2 regions of the Pseudomonas sp. P1_A1 genome follow, and region 1 is predicted to be linked to the other one. Evidence: predicted binding sites of a transcription regulator. Region 1 holds the regulator's gene; the other holds the start of a gene.
The links. The regulator sigma-54, encoded in region 1, starts transcription at its own class of promoters, with help from an activator protein. The targets are predictions, from matches to a motif close to ANTGGCATNNANNTTGCTNT.
Positions count from the first base shown of each region.

Region 2: a site for sigma-54 is predicted at 2,836-2,855, ahead of AC1D2Q_RS21155 (circularly permuted type 2 ATP-grasp protein). Genes of this name have one in related genera too.

Region 1 covers NZ_JBFTZE010000024.1:60,008-69,956, reverse strand. Annotated here, with positions in the region: gene pmbA (metalloprotease PmbA) at 1-1,301, shown strand, start outside; gene AC1D2Q_RS26800 (HPr family phosphocarrier protein) at 1,410-1,685, opposite strand; gene rapZ (RNase adapter RapZ) at 1,701-2,558, opposite strand; gene ptsN (PTS IIA-like nitrogen regulatory protein PtsN) at 2,561-3,025, opposite strand; gene hpf (ribosome hibernation-promoting factor, HPF/YfiA family) at 3,038-3,346, opposite strand; gene AC1D2Q_RS26780 (RNA polymerase factor sigma-54) at 3,421-4,914, opposite strand; gene lptB (LPS export ABC transporter ATP-binding protein) at 5,099-5,824, opposite strand; gene lptA (lipopolysaccharide transport periplasmic protein LptA) at 5,824-6,372, opposite strand; gene lptC (LPS export ABC transporter periplasmic protein LptC) at 6,359-6,931, opposite strand; gene AC1D2Q_RS26760 (KdsC family phosphatase) at 6,939-7,463, opposite strand; gene AC1D2Q_RS26755 (KpsF/GutQ family sugar-phosphate isomerase) at 7,463-8,437, opposite strand; gene AC1D2Q_RS26750 (ATP-binding cassette domain-containing protein) at 8,714-9,523, shown strand; gene mlaE (lipid asymmetry maintenance ABC transporter permease subunit MlaE) at 9,523-9,949, shown strand, end outside.
Region 2 covers NZ_JBFTZE010000015.1:51,756-58,657, forward strand. Annotated here, with positions in the region: gene AC1D2Q_RS21130 (hypothetical protein) at 1-185, shown strand, start outside; gene AC1D2Q_RS21135 (PLDc N-terminal domain-containing protein) at 269-460, shown strand; gene speE (polyamine aminopropyltransferase) at 689-1,564, shown strand; gene AC1D2Q_RS21145 (hypothetical protein) at 1,718-1,951, shown strand; gene AC1D2Q_RS21150 (ribonuclease E inhibitor RraB) at 2,167-2,508, shown strand; gene AC1D2Q_RS21155 (circularly permuted type 2 ATP-grasp protein) at 2,888-4,297, shown strand; gene AC1D2Q_RS21160 (alpha-E domain-containing protein) at 4,310-5,260, shown strand; gene AC1D2Q_RS21165 (transglutaminase family protein) at 5,257-6,066, shown strand; gene AC1D2Q_RS21170 (c-type cytochrome) at 6,191-6,902, opposite strand, start outside.

The DNA.
Region 1 (9,949 bases):
AAGAGCAAGTCGAGCAGATCATTGCTGAAGCCAAGCGCCAGGGCGCCAGTGCCTGTGAAGTGGCGGTGTCGCTGGAGCAGGGCCTGTCGACCACGGTGCGTCAGCGGGAAGTCGAAACCGTTGAGTTCAACCGCGATCAGGGCTTTGGCATCACCTTGTATGTAGGGCAGCGCAAAGGCTCGGCCAGCACCTCGGCCAGTGGTTCGGAAGCGATTCGCGAAACCGTCGCTGCTGCGCTGGCGATTGCCAAGCACACGTCTGAAGACGAAGCCGCAGGCTTGGCGGATGCCGCGCTGATGGCCAAGGAACTGCAGGATTTCGACCTGTTCCACCAATGGAGTATCACACCGGAGCGAGCCATCGAGCAGGCCCTGGCCTGTGAAGCGGCCGCGTTTGCCGCCGACAGCCGGATCAAGAATGCCGACGGCACCACCCTCAGCACTCATCAGGGTTGCCGTGTGTACGGCAACAGCCACGGTTTTATCGGCGGTTACGCTTCGACCCGTCACAGTCTCAGCTGTGTGATGATCGCTGAAGCCGATGGCCAGATGCAGCGCGATTACTGGTACGACGTGAACCGTCAGGGCAACCTGCTGGCCTCCCCGGAGAGTATCGGCCAGCGTGCCGCACAACGGGCGGCGAGCCGTCTGGGTGCGCGCCCGGTGCCGACCTGCGAAGTGCCGGTGCTGTTTTCCGCGGAACTGGCCGGTGGCCTGTTCAGCAGTTTTCTCTCGGCGATTTCCGGCGGCAGTCTGTATCGCAAATCGTCGTTCCTCGAAGGCACGCTGGGGCAGAAACTGTTCCCGGAGTGGCTGACCATCGACGAGCGTCCGCACTTGATGCGTGCTTTGGGCAGCTCTGCCTTCGACGGCGATGGCCTGGCGACCTACGCCAAGCCGTTCGTGGAAAACGGCGAGCTGGTGTCCTACGTGCTTGGCACCTATTCCGGTCGCAAGCTGGGCATGCCGAGCACCGCCAATGCCGGCGGCGTGCACAACCTGTTCGTCACCCATGGCGACGAAGATCAGGCGGCCTTGTTGCGCCGCATGGGTCGTGGCCTGCTGGTCACTGAATTGATGGGGCAGGGCCTGAATATGGTCACTGGCGATTACTCCCGTGGCGCGGCGGGTTTCTGGGTCGAGAACGGCGAGATCCAGTTCGCGGTCCAGGAAGTGACCATCGCCGGCAACATGCGCGACATGTTCAAGCAGATCATTGCGGTCGGTAATGACCTGGAATTGCGCAGCAACATTCGCACCGGTTCGGTGTTGATCGAGCGGATGACGGTGGCGGGCAGCTAAGCTGCGATTGCTGCACAAAAAAAACGCGCCACCCCATCGGGTGGCGCGTTTTTTGGGTCATTGGATCGCAGCCCGTAGGAGCTGCCGAAGGCTGCGATCTGTTGCTGTTTATTCGCCTTCGTCGAAGTAATTGTTAATCAACTTCACCAATGCCTGCAGCGCCTCGTCAGCCTGCTCGCCTTCGGTACTCAGGTGGATTTTGGTGCCCTTGCCAGCAGCCAGCATCATCATGGCCATGATGCTTTTGCCGTCGACTGCGGTTTCTGGCGTTCGTCCTACCCTGATCGTGCAATCCTTGAACTGACCGGCGACTCCGACAAATTTGGCAGACGCGCGGGCATGCAGGCCCAGCTTGTTGATGATTTCGATTTCCAGAGCAGGCATCGCGATGTGAATCCTTTAGCTGAGGTCGCGGTGGCGAACCTGGACGTTCTTCAGGGATTGTTGCAGGACCTGGCCCAGACGTTCGGTCAGGTAGACAGAGCGGTGATGCCCGCCGGTGCAACCAATGGCAATGGTGACATAGGCGCGGTTACTGGCGGCAAAGCGGGGCAGCCACTTGAGCAGGTAGGAGGAAATGTCCTGGAACATCTCTTCAACATCCGGCTGCGCCGCCAGGTAGTCGGCCACTGGTTGATCGAGCCCGGACTGTGCCCGCAGCTCCGGTTTCCAGTAAGGGTTAGGCAGGCAGCGCACGTCGAACACCAGATCGGCGTCCACCGGCATGCCACGCTTGAACCCGAAAGACTCCACCAGAAACGCAGTACCGGGCTCCGGCTGATTCAGCAGGCGCAGCTTGATGGTGTCGCGCAACTGATACAGGTTCAGATTGGTGGTGTTGACCTTGAGGTCGGCCAGATCGGCGATCGGCCCCAGCAGATTGGTTTCGTCCTCTATCGCTTCCGCCAGCGATCGATTGGCGCTGCTCAGCGGGTGACGACGGCGTGTTTCCGAGAAACGTTTGAGCAGGGTTTCTTCGTCGGCGTCCAGGTACAGCACATCGCACTGGATATGCCGGCTGCGGACTTCTTCCAGCAGTTCGGGAAACCGTGACAGATGACTCGGCAAGTTGCGCGCATCGATGGACACCGCCACCAGCGGTTGTGCCAGTTCGGTATGAATCAGCGCACGCTCGGCCAGTTCCGGCAGCAGACCGGCAGGCAGGTTGTCGATGCAGTAGTAGCCGTTGTCCTCGAGAACATCGAGGGCAGTGCTTTTACCTGAGCCGGAGCGGCCGCTGACGATGATCAGGCGCATGATTAGTGACCGTTTTGCTCGTCCAGGACAACCTGATACAAAGCTTGGTTGCTTAGGGCGCTGCGCAGTTTTTCACGCACCTCCTTGCGATCAAGCATGCTGGCGATCTGGCGTAGCAGTTCCAGGTGCGCATCGGTGGCTGCTTCCGGGACCAGCAGTACAAACAGCAGGTCAACCGGGGCGCCGTCGATGGCGTCGAAATCGATGGGTGCATCCAGGTGCATCAAGGCACTGATGGGCGATACGCAGCCCTTGAGACGGCAGTGGGGGATGGCGATACCGTTGCCAAAACCGGTGGAACCGAGTTTTTCACGGGCGACCAGACTCTCGAAGACATCCTGCATGGCCAGATCCGGCACTTCGCGATGGATGAGGTTGGCAATTTGCTCGAGGGCTTTCTTTTTACTGCCGCCCGGCACGTTCACCAGGGAACGGCCGGGGGTCAGGATGCTTTCAAGTCGGATCATGGGTTGGGAGTGTTAACGACCGGTCGCGCCCTGGAGGAGGCTCTGGGTCTTTTCCTTATGCTTTTTGAGTTGTTTATCCAGCTTGTCGGTCAGTGCGTCGATCGCTGCGTACATATCGGTATGTTCCGCGTTAGCGACCACCTCATTGCCGGGAATATGCAGTGTGGCTTCGATTTTCTGCTTGAGCTTTTCGACCGTCATCGTGACCTGCACGTTGGTGATCTTGTCGAAATGCCTCTCTAATCGTTCGAGTTTTTCGCCGATGTAGGTGCGAAGAGGTTCGGTCACTTCCAGTTGGTGTCCACTGATGTTGACTTGCATACAGCTTCTCCTTCGTTGCCAGTGCATAAAGCGGTAGATCAGATGATCTACCACTGGAACGCTGTGGCGTGGCTCTACATCAACCGCTTGCGTTCGCTCGAAGGCGCGATTCCCAGGGATTCGCGGTACTTGGCGACGGTGCGGCGAGCCACCTGAATGCCTTGTGCCTCCAGTAAACCAGCGATCTTGCTGTCACTCAACGGCTTTTTCTGATTTTCCGCGGCAACCAGTTTTTTGATGATCGCGCGGATCGCCGTGGACGAGCATTCACCGCCTTCGGAGGTGCTGACGTGGCTGGAAAAAAAGTATTTCAGTTCATAGATGCCCCGTGGGGTATGCATGAATTTTTGCGTGGTCACCCGTGAAATCGTCGATTCGTGCATGCCCACCGCTTCGGCGATGTCATGCAGCACCAACGGTTTCATGGCCTCGTCGCCGTACTCCAGGAAGCCGCGTTGATGCTCGACGATCTGGGTGGCCACTTTCATCAGGGTTTCGTTACGGCTTTGCAGGCTCTTGATGAACCAGCGAGCCTCCTGCAGCTGATTACGCATGAAGGTGTTATCAGCGCTGGTATCGGCGCGGCGTACGAAGCCGGCGTATTGGGCGTTGACCCGCAGGCGCGGTACCGACTCCTGGTTCAGCTCCACCAGCCAGCGCTCGTTGTCCTTGCGCACGATCACGTCGGGAACGACGTACTCGGCTTCGGTGGACTCGATTTGCGAACCCGGGCGCGGGTTGAGGCTCTGGACCAGTTCGATCACCTGGCGCAGTTCGTCTTCCTTGAGCTTCATGCGGCGCATCAGCTGGCTGTAGTCGCGGCTGCCGAGCAGGTCGATGTAATCGGTGACCAGGCGCTTGGCCTCGGTCAGCCAAGGGGTCTTGGCGGGCAGTTGGCGCAGTTGCAGCAGCAGGCATTCACCGAGGTTGCGGGCGCCGATACCGGCGGGCTCGAATTGCTGGATGCGGTGCAGGACGGCTTCGATTTCGTCCAGTTCGATGTCCAGTTCCGGATCGAAGGCCTCGAGGATTTCCTCGAGGGTTTCGTCCAGATAGCCCTGATTGTTGATGCAGTCGATCAGGGTCACGGCGATCAGGCGATCGGTGTCGGACATCGGTGCCAGGTTCAGTTGCCAGAGCAAATGGCTTTGCAGGCTTTCACCGGCCGAAGTACGGGTGGTGAAATCCCACTCGTCGTCATCGTTGCTCGGCAGGCTGCTGGCGCTGGTCTGGTAGACGTCTTCCCAGGCGGTATCGACAGGCAATTCGTTGGGAATGCGCTCGTTCCAGTCGCCTTCCTCAAGGTTATCCACCGTCGGGGCGGTTTCCTGGTAGGAGGGTTCCTGAATGTCGGCGTTGGGTTGCTGTTCGGCTTTGTCGGCCAAGGGGTCGGCATTATCGAAGTCGTCGCCTTCTTCCTGGCGTTCGAGCATCGGATTGGACTCCAGGGCCTCCTGGATTTCCTGTTGCAGGTCCAGGGTCGACAATTGGAGCAGGCGGATGGCCTGTTGCAGCTGCGGTGTCATCGTCAGCTGCTGGCCCATTCTCAAGACTAGCGATGGTTTCATGGCAGGGGCTTAACACCTTATTCGCCGGCGCACATGCGCCATCCACTACAGGGCGCCGAAGCGCCAAACATAAGCAAATTATATGCCTGAAACTGAAGTGTTTGCCTAGAGCGCTGTAACAATAAAAAACTATTGATTTTTTATTGAGACGAGCACCGAGGCGACTGACCAGGCACCTCAGCGCTTACAGGCGGAACTCATGGCCCAGATACACTTCCTTGACCAGTTCATTGGCCAGGATGGTGGCGGAGTCGCCTTCAGCGATCAGCTGGCCATCGTTGACGATGTAGGCGGTTTCGCAGATGTCCAGGGTTTCACGGACGTTGTGGTCAGTGATCAGCACGCCAATGCCTTTGGCCTTGAGGTGATGGATGATCTGCTTGATGTCGCCCACCGAGATCGGGTCCACGCCGGCGAAGGGTTCGTCGAGGAGGATGAATTTCGGGTTGGTGGCCAGTGCCCGGGCGATTTCCACCCGACGGCGTTCACCACCGGACAGGCTCATGCCAAGGCTGTCGCGGATGTGGTGAATGTGAAATTCCTGCAGCAGGCTTTCCAGCTCTTTGCGGCGACCGGCCTTGTCGAGCTCCTTGCGGGTCTCGAGGATGGCCATGATGTTGTCGGTCACCGACAGCTTGCGGAAGATCGACGCTTCTTGCGGAAGATAACCGATACCGGCCTTCGCGCGCCCATGCATCGGCTGGTGGCTGACGTCCAGGTCATCGATCAGTACGCGACCCTGATCGGCCTGTACCAGGCCCACGATCATGTAGAAACAGGTGGTTTTACCGGCGCCGTTGGGGCCAAGCAGGCCGACGATCTGGCCGCTGTCGATGGACAGGCTGACGTCACGCACGACCTGGCGGCTCTTGTAGCTCTTGGCCAGATGCTGAGCTTTCAGAGTTGCCATTACTGGGCCTTTTGCTCGTCGGTTTTCTTTTTCGGCTGGATCACCATGTCGATGCGCGGACGCGTCTCGGTGACTTTGTTACCCGTGGCGCGACCGGCGCTCGCAAGTTTCTTGACCGTGTCATAGACGATTTTCTCGCCCTGGGTGGTGTTGTTGTCCTTGTCGACAACTTTGGCCTTGTCGATCAGTACGACGCGGTTTTGCGCGGCGTGATATTGGATGGTCACGCCCCAACCCTGAACAGGCTTGGTGTCGCCAGCTGTTTGCAATTGCTCGAAGTACGCCAGGTTGCCCACCGAGGTCACCACGTCGATGTCGCCAGTCGGGGTGCGAGTGATGGTCACGGTGTTGCCGGTGACCTTCATCGAGCCCTGAGTGATGATCACGTCACCTTTATAGGTGGCAATACCATTCTTGTCGTCCAGCTGGGCGTCGTCGGCCTGGATGCGGATAGGCTGCGCTTGATCGGTCGGCAGAGCCCAGGCGCTCACGCTTCCCAGTGCTGCGCTCAGACCGAGCAAAATAGGGAGGGTTTTAACGAGCCTCATACTGTCCTCTTACGTTCGATAGCAGGTGTATCCTGCTTTCTTTCAAGTACGCTTTCATTCCGTTGCCTGTCGATACACCGCCGGCGCCGTCGATTCTAACGGGTTGATCGGTCTGCGCATATTGCTGCTGCGGGAACACTGTCATACGGGTGGTGGTAATCAGGGTTTTACGGTTTTTTTCGTCGAAACGCGTGATACGTACCGAGTCGATCAGCTCGACCTGGGTGCCGTCCGGATTGACTTCACCGTGTTCGCTCTGGACGTGCCAGGGGAATTCGGTGCCGCGAAACATGTTCAGGTCAGGGTTGGACAGCAACGTCACTTCCGTCGCCTTCAGGTGTTCGACCTTGTCGGATGTCATTTCATACTGCAATTTGCCGTCCGGCAGGTACTGCACGCTGTGGGCGTTGGTGGCGTAATAGTCGATCATGGTTTCATCGACATGCGCCACTGGCTTGTCGAGGAAGCGTTCCGGGCTGATATTCCAGTAGCCGACCGCAGCGAATAGCGCCGCGATGCAACCGAATATCAGGATGTTGCGAATCTTTTTGCTCAGCATGATGGGCTCACAGGTATGCGGCGTTGGCCGCATCGAGGCGGCCCTGGGCGCGCAGGATCAATTCGCAGAATTCGCGCGCGGCACCCTCGCCGCCACGGGCCTGGGTGATGCCGTGGGCGTGCTCGCGCACAAAGCTGGCGGCGTTGGCCACGGCCATGCCCAAGCCTACGCGGCGAATCACCGGCAGGTCCGGCAGGTCGTCGCCGAGGTAGGCCACTTGTTCATAGTTCAGGTTGAGTTGGGCAAGAAGCCCGTCGAGCACCACCAGCTTATCTTCTCGTCCCTGGAACAGGTGTGGAATGCCGAGGTTCTTGGCCCGTCGTTCGACCACCGGGGTCTTGCGTCCGCTGATGATAGCGGTCTGCACGCCGGCTGCCATCAACATCTTGATGCCTTGGCCGTCGAGGGTGTTGAAGGTCTTGAATTCGCTGCCGTCTTCGAGGAAGTACAGGCGCCCGTCGGTCAGCACGCCGTCGACGTCGAATACCGCCAGTTTGATCTGTTTGCCGCGTTGTAGCAGGTCCGTGCTCATTACATTACTCCAGCGCGCAGCAAATCGTGCATGTTCAAGGCGCCGACCGGGCGGTCTTCGCTGTCGACCACGACCAATGCGTTGATCTTGTGGTCTTCCATGATTTTCAACGCCTCGGCAGCCAGCATCTCGGCACGTGCGGTCTTGCCGTGGGCGGTCATGACCTGCTCGATGGTGGCGCTGTGGATGTCGATGCTGCGGTCCAGGGTGCGACGCAGGTCGCCGTCGGTGAAGATCCCGGCAAGTTTACCGTCGGCCTCCAGAACCACGGTCATGCCCAGGCCCTTGCGGGTCATTTCCATCAATGCGTCCTTGAGCAAGGTGCCGTGCTGAACCTGCGGCAGCTCTTGCCCGGCGTGCATGACGTTTTCCACTTTCAGCAGCAGGCGTCGGCCAAGTGCGCCGCCTGGGTGGGAAAAGGCGAAATCTTCAGCGGTAAAACCGCGGGCTTCCAGCAGCGCCACCGCCAGGGCATCGCCCATCACCAGAGCGGCGGTGGTCGATGAGGTTGGCGCCAGGTTCAGCGGGCAGGCTTCGTGCTCGACGTGAACGTTGAGGTTGACCTCGGCAGCCTTGGCCAGCGCCGAGTCGGGATTGCCGGTGACGCTGATCAATTTGATGCCCAGGCGCTTGATCAGTGGCAGCAGGGTAACGATTTCATTGGTGGAGCCGGAGTTCGACAGTGCCAGGATGATGTCGTCACGCGTGATCATGCCCATGTCGCCGTGGCTGGCTTCGGCTGGGTGCACGAAGAACGCCGTAGTGCCGGTGCTGGCCAGGGTGGCGGCAATCTTGTTGCCGATGTGCCCCGATTTGCCCATGCCGACCACGACTACGCGGCCTTTGCTGGCCAGAATCATCTCGCAAGCGCGTACGAAATCTGCGTCGATATGGGGCAGCAAGCCTTGTACGGCTTCCAGTTCGAGGCGGATGGTACGTTGTGCAGATTGAATCAGGTCGCTGGATTGGCTCATGTCAGAAATCGTATTGTCTGATGAAAAGGCGGCGATTATAACGATAATGATCAAAACCCTCACGCAAGTTCGTCGCGGTTTGTCATTCCTTGTTACCGAAACCCTCTAAATAGATGATTTCAGGTGGTCATGTTGCTGAACGTGCCCGGCTTGGGCCTTGGGCGCTTGGCCTTTGCGGTGATATAGTTCGCCGCCAGTTCGGCCTGCCCGGGGAGGTATGTGCTTTCGTTTGAAAGCCAGGCGTCCGAGTGAGAGGCTGCATCGCAAGGAGTTTAGATGAGTGCCGATAACGCCTACGCGGTCGAGCTGAAGGGACTGACCTTCAAGCGCGGTGCGCGCAGCATTTTCAATAACATCGATATCCGCATACCACGCGGCAAGGTCACCGGCATCATGGGGCCTTCCGGGTGTGGCAAGACCACGCTGTTGCGGTTGATGGGGGCCCAATTGCGCCCCACCAGCGGCGAAGTCTGGGTCAATGGCCAGAACCTGCCAACGTTGTCGCGCAGCGACTTGTTCGATGCGCGCAAGCAGATGGGTGTGCTGTTTCAGAGCGGCGCACTGTTTACCGATCTCGATGTGTTCGAGAACGTCGCCTTTCCGTTGCGCGTTCATACCGCGCTGCCGGAAGAAATGATTCGCGACATTGTCCTGCTCAAACTGCAGGCCGTGGGCTTGCGTGGCGCCATTGACCTGATGCCTGACGAATTGTCTGGCGGCATGAAACGTCGAGTCGCGCTGGCCCGGGCGATTGCCCTCGATCCGCAAATTCTCATGTACGACGAGCCTTTTGTCGGCCAGGACCCGATCGCCATGGGCGTGCTGGTGCGCCTGATCCGCCTGCTCAACGATGCGCTGGGCATCACCAGCATCGTGGTCTCCCACGATCTGGCCGAGACCGCGAGCATCGCCGACTACATCATTGTGGTGGGTGACGGGCAAGTGTTGGGGCAGGGCACACCCAAGGAATTGATGAATTCGCAGGAACCACGGATTCGCCAGTTCATGACTGGCGAACCCGACGGCCCGGTCGCATACCACTTTCCAGCGACGGATTACCGCGCAGATCTTCTGGGGAAGCGCTGATGCGCAAGATTTCATTAATAGAAAGAGTACGCCGTTTCGGCCACGCCGGTATCGATGTGCTGGCGGTGTTCGGGCGTTCGGCGCTGTTCCTGTTTCATGCCTTGCTCGGTCGCGGCGGCATCGGCGGCAGTTTTGGCCTGCTGGTCAAGCAACTGCATTCGGTTGGCGTGATGTCCCTGGTGATCATCGTGGTCTCCGGGGTGTTCATCGGCATGGTGCTGGCGCTGCAGGGCTTCAACATCCTGTCGAGTTACGGTTCGGAGCAGGCGGTCGGGCAGATGGTTGCGCTGACACTGCTGCGTGAACTGGGGCCGGTCGTCACGGCCTTGCTGTTCGCCGGGCGTGCGGGTTCGGCGCTGACCGCCGAAATCGGCAACATGAAATCCACCGAGCAACTGTCCAGCCTGGAAATGATCGGGGTCGACC
Region 2 (6,902 bases), on a different contig from region 1:
TGAGCAGCCTGAACAAGGAAAACGGTGGCTACACCTTGATGAATTTCAGCCAGTTGCTCGACGACGAGCTGCAAGTGGTGCTGGTCTATGGCAACGACGTGCCACGGGTGCTGGAGTTGTGCGCCGAAGTCGGCATCGCCGCCGCGCCCACCCTGGAAGCCCTGAAAGTGGCCATCCACGTCTGAAGCCGTCTACAACGGTAATAAAACGGAACCCTCGCCAGGCCCGACTATCCTAAGAGTGCCTACCATTTTTTTGGAGCGACACCATGGGTTCCACGTTCAACACCCTGATCGGCCTGATTATTTTTGCCCTGGATATCTGGGCCATCATCAACGTGCTTAAAAGTGGCGCCGAAACCGGGATGAAAGTCCTTTGGGTGCTGTTGATCCTGCTGCTGCCGGTGCTGGGCCTGATCATCTGGGCCATCGCCGGGCCAAGGGGCGATGTGCGGATCTGACCGGTTTCGCGCAAGCAACACCGAACCTGTGGGAGATTCTATGTCGCGGGCAAGTCGAATCGTCGCACCGCCGCTCCCACAGGGATTGGGCCGAGTCATCACGTGAGGTTCGACCTGTCATGTTCCGCGACGTAGAATGCGCGCCTTTCCCGGCCAATCGAGGCGATCGATTGGCCATCATGGGCGGGTAACCGTCCGTTGCCACCCGCATTCATCGGAGCACTTCCCATGAGCAATACCCCAACCAGCGAGTACCTGGAAACCCTCTACGAAGGCTATGGCCAGCGTTTTCGCATGGAAAAACTGCTGCACGAAGTGCGCACCGAACACCAGCACCTGGTGATTTTCGAAAACCCGCGCATGGGCCGGGTGATGGCGCTGGACGGCGTGATCCAGACCACCGAAGCCGACGAATTCATCTACCACGAAATGCTCACCCACGTGCCGATCCTCGCCCATGGCACTGCCAAGCGCGTGCTGATCATCGGCGGCGGCGACGGCGGGATGCTGCGTGAAGTGGCCAAGCACCGCAGCGTCGAACACATCACCATGGTCGAAATCGACGGCACCGTGGTCGACATGTGCAAGGAATTCCTGCCGAACCACTCCAAGGGTGCGTTCGATGATCCACGCCTGAACCTGGTGATCGACGACGGCATGCGCTTCGTCGCCACCACCACCGAAAAGTTCGACGTGATCATTTCCGACTCCACCGACCCGATCGGTCCGGGCGAAGTGCTGTTCTCCGAAAACTTCTACCAGGCTTGCCACCGCTGCCTGAATGAAGGCGGTATTCTGGTGACCCAGAACGGCACCCCGTTCATGCAAATCGAAGAAGTCAAAACCACCGCCGGCCGCCTGCGCAGCCTGTTCCCGGACTGGCACTTCTATCAAGCGGCGGTGCCGACCTACATCGGCGGCGCGATGACCTTCGCCTGGGGCGCAACCGATACCGCCTATCGCAAATTGTCCCGCGAAACCCTGCAACAGCGCTTCGCCGGCAGCGGCATCGTCACCCGCTACTACAACCCGGAAATCCACATCGGTGCCTTCGCCTTGCCGCAATACGTGCTGCAAGCGGTGAACAAACCCAGCAACGACTGACGCTTCGTCGACCGGAAAAGGCCGTCGCCGGTGTGAAGCACGCGGGTGACGGCCTTTTTCATGTCTCGCTTTTAGGATCCCTTGGAACGATCGGCCAATGCACGAGTCGAGATAGATGTAAGCCCATCGATGGGTTTTATCGAGGAGGCACCGATGCAAAAGTGGAAAATCACTTTCGTGGACGATCACGGTGAAACAGTCGACGAACTCTTCGAGTGCGAGGAATGCCCGAACAGCGAGCAAGCCGCCAAACTCATTCTCGACCGGCGCCTGCCGGTCGCTGCCGAACTGGACCTCAATGATCTGGAGGGTCGCACCGATGATCCGACCGTCAAAAGCCTGAAATCCCAGTACAGCATTGAAATCCTCAGTATTACTCCGATCTGATACACCTCTTGTCACATTCACCAGCAGGCCTTGGCAGCGGCTCTGTCTTGCGGCTACTCTGCAAGCGAGATCAGCGAATGACTCGCTAAGGTCTGGTCTTGTCAGCTACATGCTTGTTTCCCGGCGGCAACCTCTGTTGCCGTATCGCTCTCACCAATCGGTTGAAAGTGCAGGGAATACGGAAAGTCTATCCATCAGTCTGAGGGGGACGTTTCATGAGCACAGCCTATCAAGAAGACATCAGCAGCAGCGTGCTGCGCCGCATGAAAGAAGGCGGTTTCGACTTTTCACGTTTCCATCCCATCGAGTTCTACGCCATTTTCCCGGACGAGGAGCGGGCCCGCAGGGCAGCAGGTCATTTTTGTGGTGAATCCTTGAATGCCCAGATCAGCGTGCGTGACGACGGCGCGTGGTCGCTGGAGCTGAGCAAAGTGATGTACGCCACCTACGACGGGATCGGCGACTTTGAGCAGGACTTCGAGGCGGTGGTCGAGCCTCTGGGGGGCATCATCGAAGGATGGGGCGTCAAACAGGAGATACGAGGGCTACTCGCATAAGCTTATGAACAGTGACACTTAGTAACGGCTGACCTTTGGGTTGGCCGTTTTTGTTTCGATCTTTTTATTTCGCCACATTTCAAACGGACAAAAAAAGCCACCTGAACAGGCGGCTAAAAGGGAAGAACGATAAGTTTTGCAACGAATGCACGGATTATCCGCATCTCCCTCCCGAGCAGTGAAATCAACTCTGACTATGCTGCTGATAGGCGACAGCATTGCTTCGCCATGAAGCGGGGGCGATCAGGGTGGGGCAATTACCGCACAGGATTGGTGCGGTGCGCGCAGCGACATTATCCAACTGATTGATATCAAAGCGTTTATGCCGATGGCACGGGCCTTGCGAAGGTCTGGACGTCCGGGTGACAAGGAGTACGGCATGATCCGCACCTATTTTGATGAGATGTACGATGCCGGCGGCCAGGTCCGTCCGCATTATCGGGAGTTTGCCCGTTGGCTGGCCGAAACGCCTGACGAGCTTCTGGCACAACGGCGACGCGAGGCCGATCTGTTATTTCATCGTGCCGGGATTACCTTCACGCTCTATGGTGATGAGCAGGGGACAGAGCGCCTGATTCCCTTCGACACCATCCCCCGCAGCATCCCCGCCAGTGAATGGCGGGTCGTCGAACGCGGCTGCATTCAGCGGGTCAAGGCATTGAACATGTTCCTTGCCGACCTCTATCACGAGCAGCGCATCATCAAGGCCGGCATCATCCCGGCCGAACAAGTGCTGGCCAACGAGCAGTATCAGTTGGCGATGCAAGGTCTGGATCTGCACCGCGATATCTATTCGCACATTTCCGGCGTCGACCTGGTGCGCGATGGCGACGGCACGTACTACGTGCTCGAAGACAACCTGCGTACCCCCAGCGGCGTGAGCTACATGCTCGAAGACCGCAAGATGATGATGCGCCTGTTCCCCGAGTTGTTCGCGGCCCAGCGCATCGCACCGATCGACCACTACCCGAACCTGTTGCTCGACACCCTGAAGAGCTCCAGCCCGATCGACAACCCGAGCGTGGTGGTGCTGACGCCGGGGCGTTTCAACAGTGCGTTTTTCGAGCATGCGTTCCTCGCTCGGGAAATGGGCGTTGAACTGGTGGAAGGCGCGGACCTGTTCGTGCGCGACGACAAGGTGTTCATGCGCACCACGGACGGGCCGAAAGCGGTCGATGTGATCTACCGTCGCCTCGACGATGCGTTCCTCGATCCGCTGGCGTTCAACCCCGATTCGATGCTCGGCGTTCCGGGGCTGCTGTCGTCCTACCGCTCCGGCAATGTGGTGCTGGCGAATGCCATCGGCACCGGAGTCGCGGACGACAAGTCGGTGTATCCCTTCGTCACGGACATGATTCGTTTCTACCTCGATGAAGAGCCAATCCTGAAGAACGTGCCGACGTGGCAGTGTCGTAATCCTTCTGAACTGTCCCACGTGCTGGCCAACCTTCCGGAGCTTGTGGTCAAGGAAACCCAAGGCTCCGGCGGTTACGGAATGCTGGTGGGGCCGGCGGCGACGGCGGCGGAAATCGAGTCTTTCCGCGAGCGGATCAAAGCCAAGCCCCACGCGTACATCGCGCAACCGACGTTGTCGTTGTCGACCTGTCCGACCTTTGTCGAAAACGGCATTGCTCCGCGCCACATCGACCTGCGTCCGTTTGTATTGTCTGGCCGCGAGACCCGGGTTGTGCCCGGCGGTTTGACCCGTGTCGCCTTGCGTGAAGGCTCCCTGGTGGTGAACTCGTCCCAGGGCGGCGGAACCAAGGACACCTGGGTGGTCGAGGATTGAAGGAAGCCTGCCATGTTAAGTAGAACTGCCTCGGATCTGTATTGGATGTCGCGTTACCTGGAGCGGGCGGAAAACCTCGCGCGGATGCTCGACATCAGTTATTCGCTGTCGCTGATGCCCCAGGACGGTCGTGGCGACGGCTTGCACGAACTGGCCATGCCGTTGCTGATCACCGGCACCCTGGACGATTACCTCGCGCGCCACGGCGATCTGCATGCCGAACGGCTGCTGCATTTTTTCGCCCTGGACGCGGCCAACCCGGCGAGCATCTACAGCTGCCTCGGTGCCGCGCGAGCCAGCGCCCATGCGGTGCGTGGGCGAATCACCGCCGACATGTGGGAAAACATCAACGCCACCTGGCTGGAAATTCGCGGGATCGCCGAGCAGGGCTTAAGTCGCTACGGCATGAGCCGTTTCTGCGAGTGGATCAAGGAACGTTCCCATCTGTTCCGCGGCGCTTGCTACGGCACGATCATGCGTAATGACGCGTTCCGCTTCATTCGTCTGGGCACCTTTATCGAAAGGGCCGACAACACCTTGCGCCTGCTTGATGCCCGTTACGAAATGGCCGGCGATCAAGCCGAAGCAGTCAGCGACGGTACGGCCCACGCCTATTACCAATGGAGCGCCTTGTTGCGGGCCTTGTCATCGTTCGAGGCCTACACCGAAATCTACCGCGACGCCCCCGGCGCCCGGCATGTGGCCGAGCTGTTGTTGCTGCGCGCCGATGTGCCGCGATCCCTGCGAGCCTGCACCGAAGAGGTCGATCAGATTCTCGCTCAACTACCGGGGGCCAACGGCCGTCCCGCACAACGCCTGGCGGCGGAAATGGACGCGCGCCTGCGCTACACCGGTATCAACGAAATCCTCGACGAAGGCCTGCACACCTGGCTGACCGAGTTCATCCCGCTGGTGCGCCAGTTGGGCAATGCCATACACAGTTCCTATCTGGAGGCTGCATGAGACTTTCCATTAGCCACGAGACCGCCTATCACTACGAAGATCAGGTGCGGGCGAGCATCCAGTACCTGCGACTGACACCCCACGACAGCGAGCGCCAGCACGTGCTGAGCTGGCAACTCGACCTGCCGCGCCCGGTGCGTGCGCAACTCGATCCGTTCGGCAACATCCTGCATGTGCTGACCCTGGACGAGCCGCATGAGGCGATCATTATCGGCGCCCGTGGCCAAGTCGACATCGACGAGCTGCGCGAAGCCGAGCACGAGAGTCAGTCGGCGCTGCCGTTCCTGCGTTTTACCCGGCTGACCGAAGCCGACGAAGCCCTGCGCGCGTTTGCCGAGAAGGCGTGCAAGCAACGGCGGGATCGCACGGCGCTGATCGATTTGATGCATGGCCTGAACCAGCACATGACCTACACGCCAGGTGCCACCGAAGTGGAGACCAGCGCCGCGCAAGCTTTCGCCGGGCGTTCCGGGGTCTGCCAGGACCATACCCATGCGTTTCTCGCCTGCGCCCGCAGCCTGGGCATCCCCTCGCGTTATGTGTCGGGGTATTTGTACAGCGAGAACAGCGAGCACCTGGCCAGTCACGCTTGGGCGGAAGCCTGGCTGGATGACGCCTGGTATAGCTTCGATGTGACCAACGAACTGGCCCGGCCTGAGCGTCACCTGAAACTGGCCGTGGGTCTGGACTACCTGGACGCCTGCCCGGTGCGTGGCATGCGCCGTGGCGGTGGGTATGAGCAGATGCATGCCAAGGTATCGGTCTCGCCGACGCCTGCGCCGGTGATCTCCGTCCAGCAGCAGTAAGCTACACCGATCGTTCCCACGCTCCGCGTGGGAATGCCTCTACGGACGCTCCGCGTTCGGCTTTGGATGTGACGCAGAGCGTCACGGGCTGCATTCCTTTGCTGCGCGTGGGAATGATCACTGACTACGGCTTCACTTTGCGTCCCGCCATGTGCTTCAAATACCCCACCAACAACTCCAGATCCCCCTCCGGCAACACCGTCGTCGCAAACGCCGGCATCTTCGCCTGCGGCCACTGGCGCAAGCTCTGCGGGTCACGAATGTAACGCTTGAGGAAGTCCGCGCCGAAATACTCGGTCGGGTTGAACGGAATATTCAGGTCCGGCCCGAACTGCGCGTCCCCCGCGCCATTGAGTCGATGACACGCCAGGCAATTCTTCTGAAACAGCGCGAAGCCCTTGTTCACCGGATCGTCCGCCTTCAGCGCAGGATCGGGTAACAGGGCAGGGAAGCGCTCGGCCACCGGGGCCATACGCTTGATGCTCGCGACTTCGAACGGCCATTGCTCGGGGCTGATATTGCCCGCCTGTGGATCGGTCCAGACCAGATAGAACGGCCCGGCACTGGGCTTGCCCTCGGACAGCGGCGGCCACGGCTTGGCCGGGTCTTCAATCGCCAGCCAGGCCCGCGCGCCCTGGGTGTTGAGCAACGGCGCGGCGGCCAGTTCGGCGGCAAAACCGTCCAGGGCCACGGCTTGCAAGTGGTCGTCAGGCTTGATGCCCGTCAACAACGCTGCCAACGGCACGGCGCGATAGCTCATGTCCCGTTTATAGGAAACGTCGTTAGTGATCGTGATGGTTTGAGCCTGAGGATGCTTGAGCAATTCCTCGGTCTGC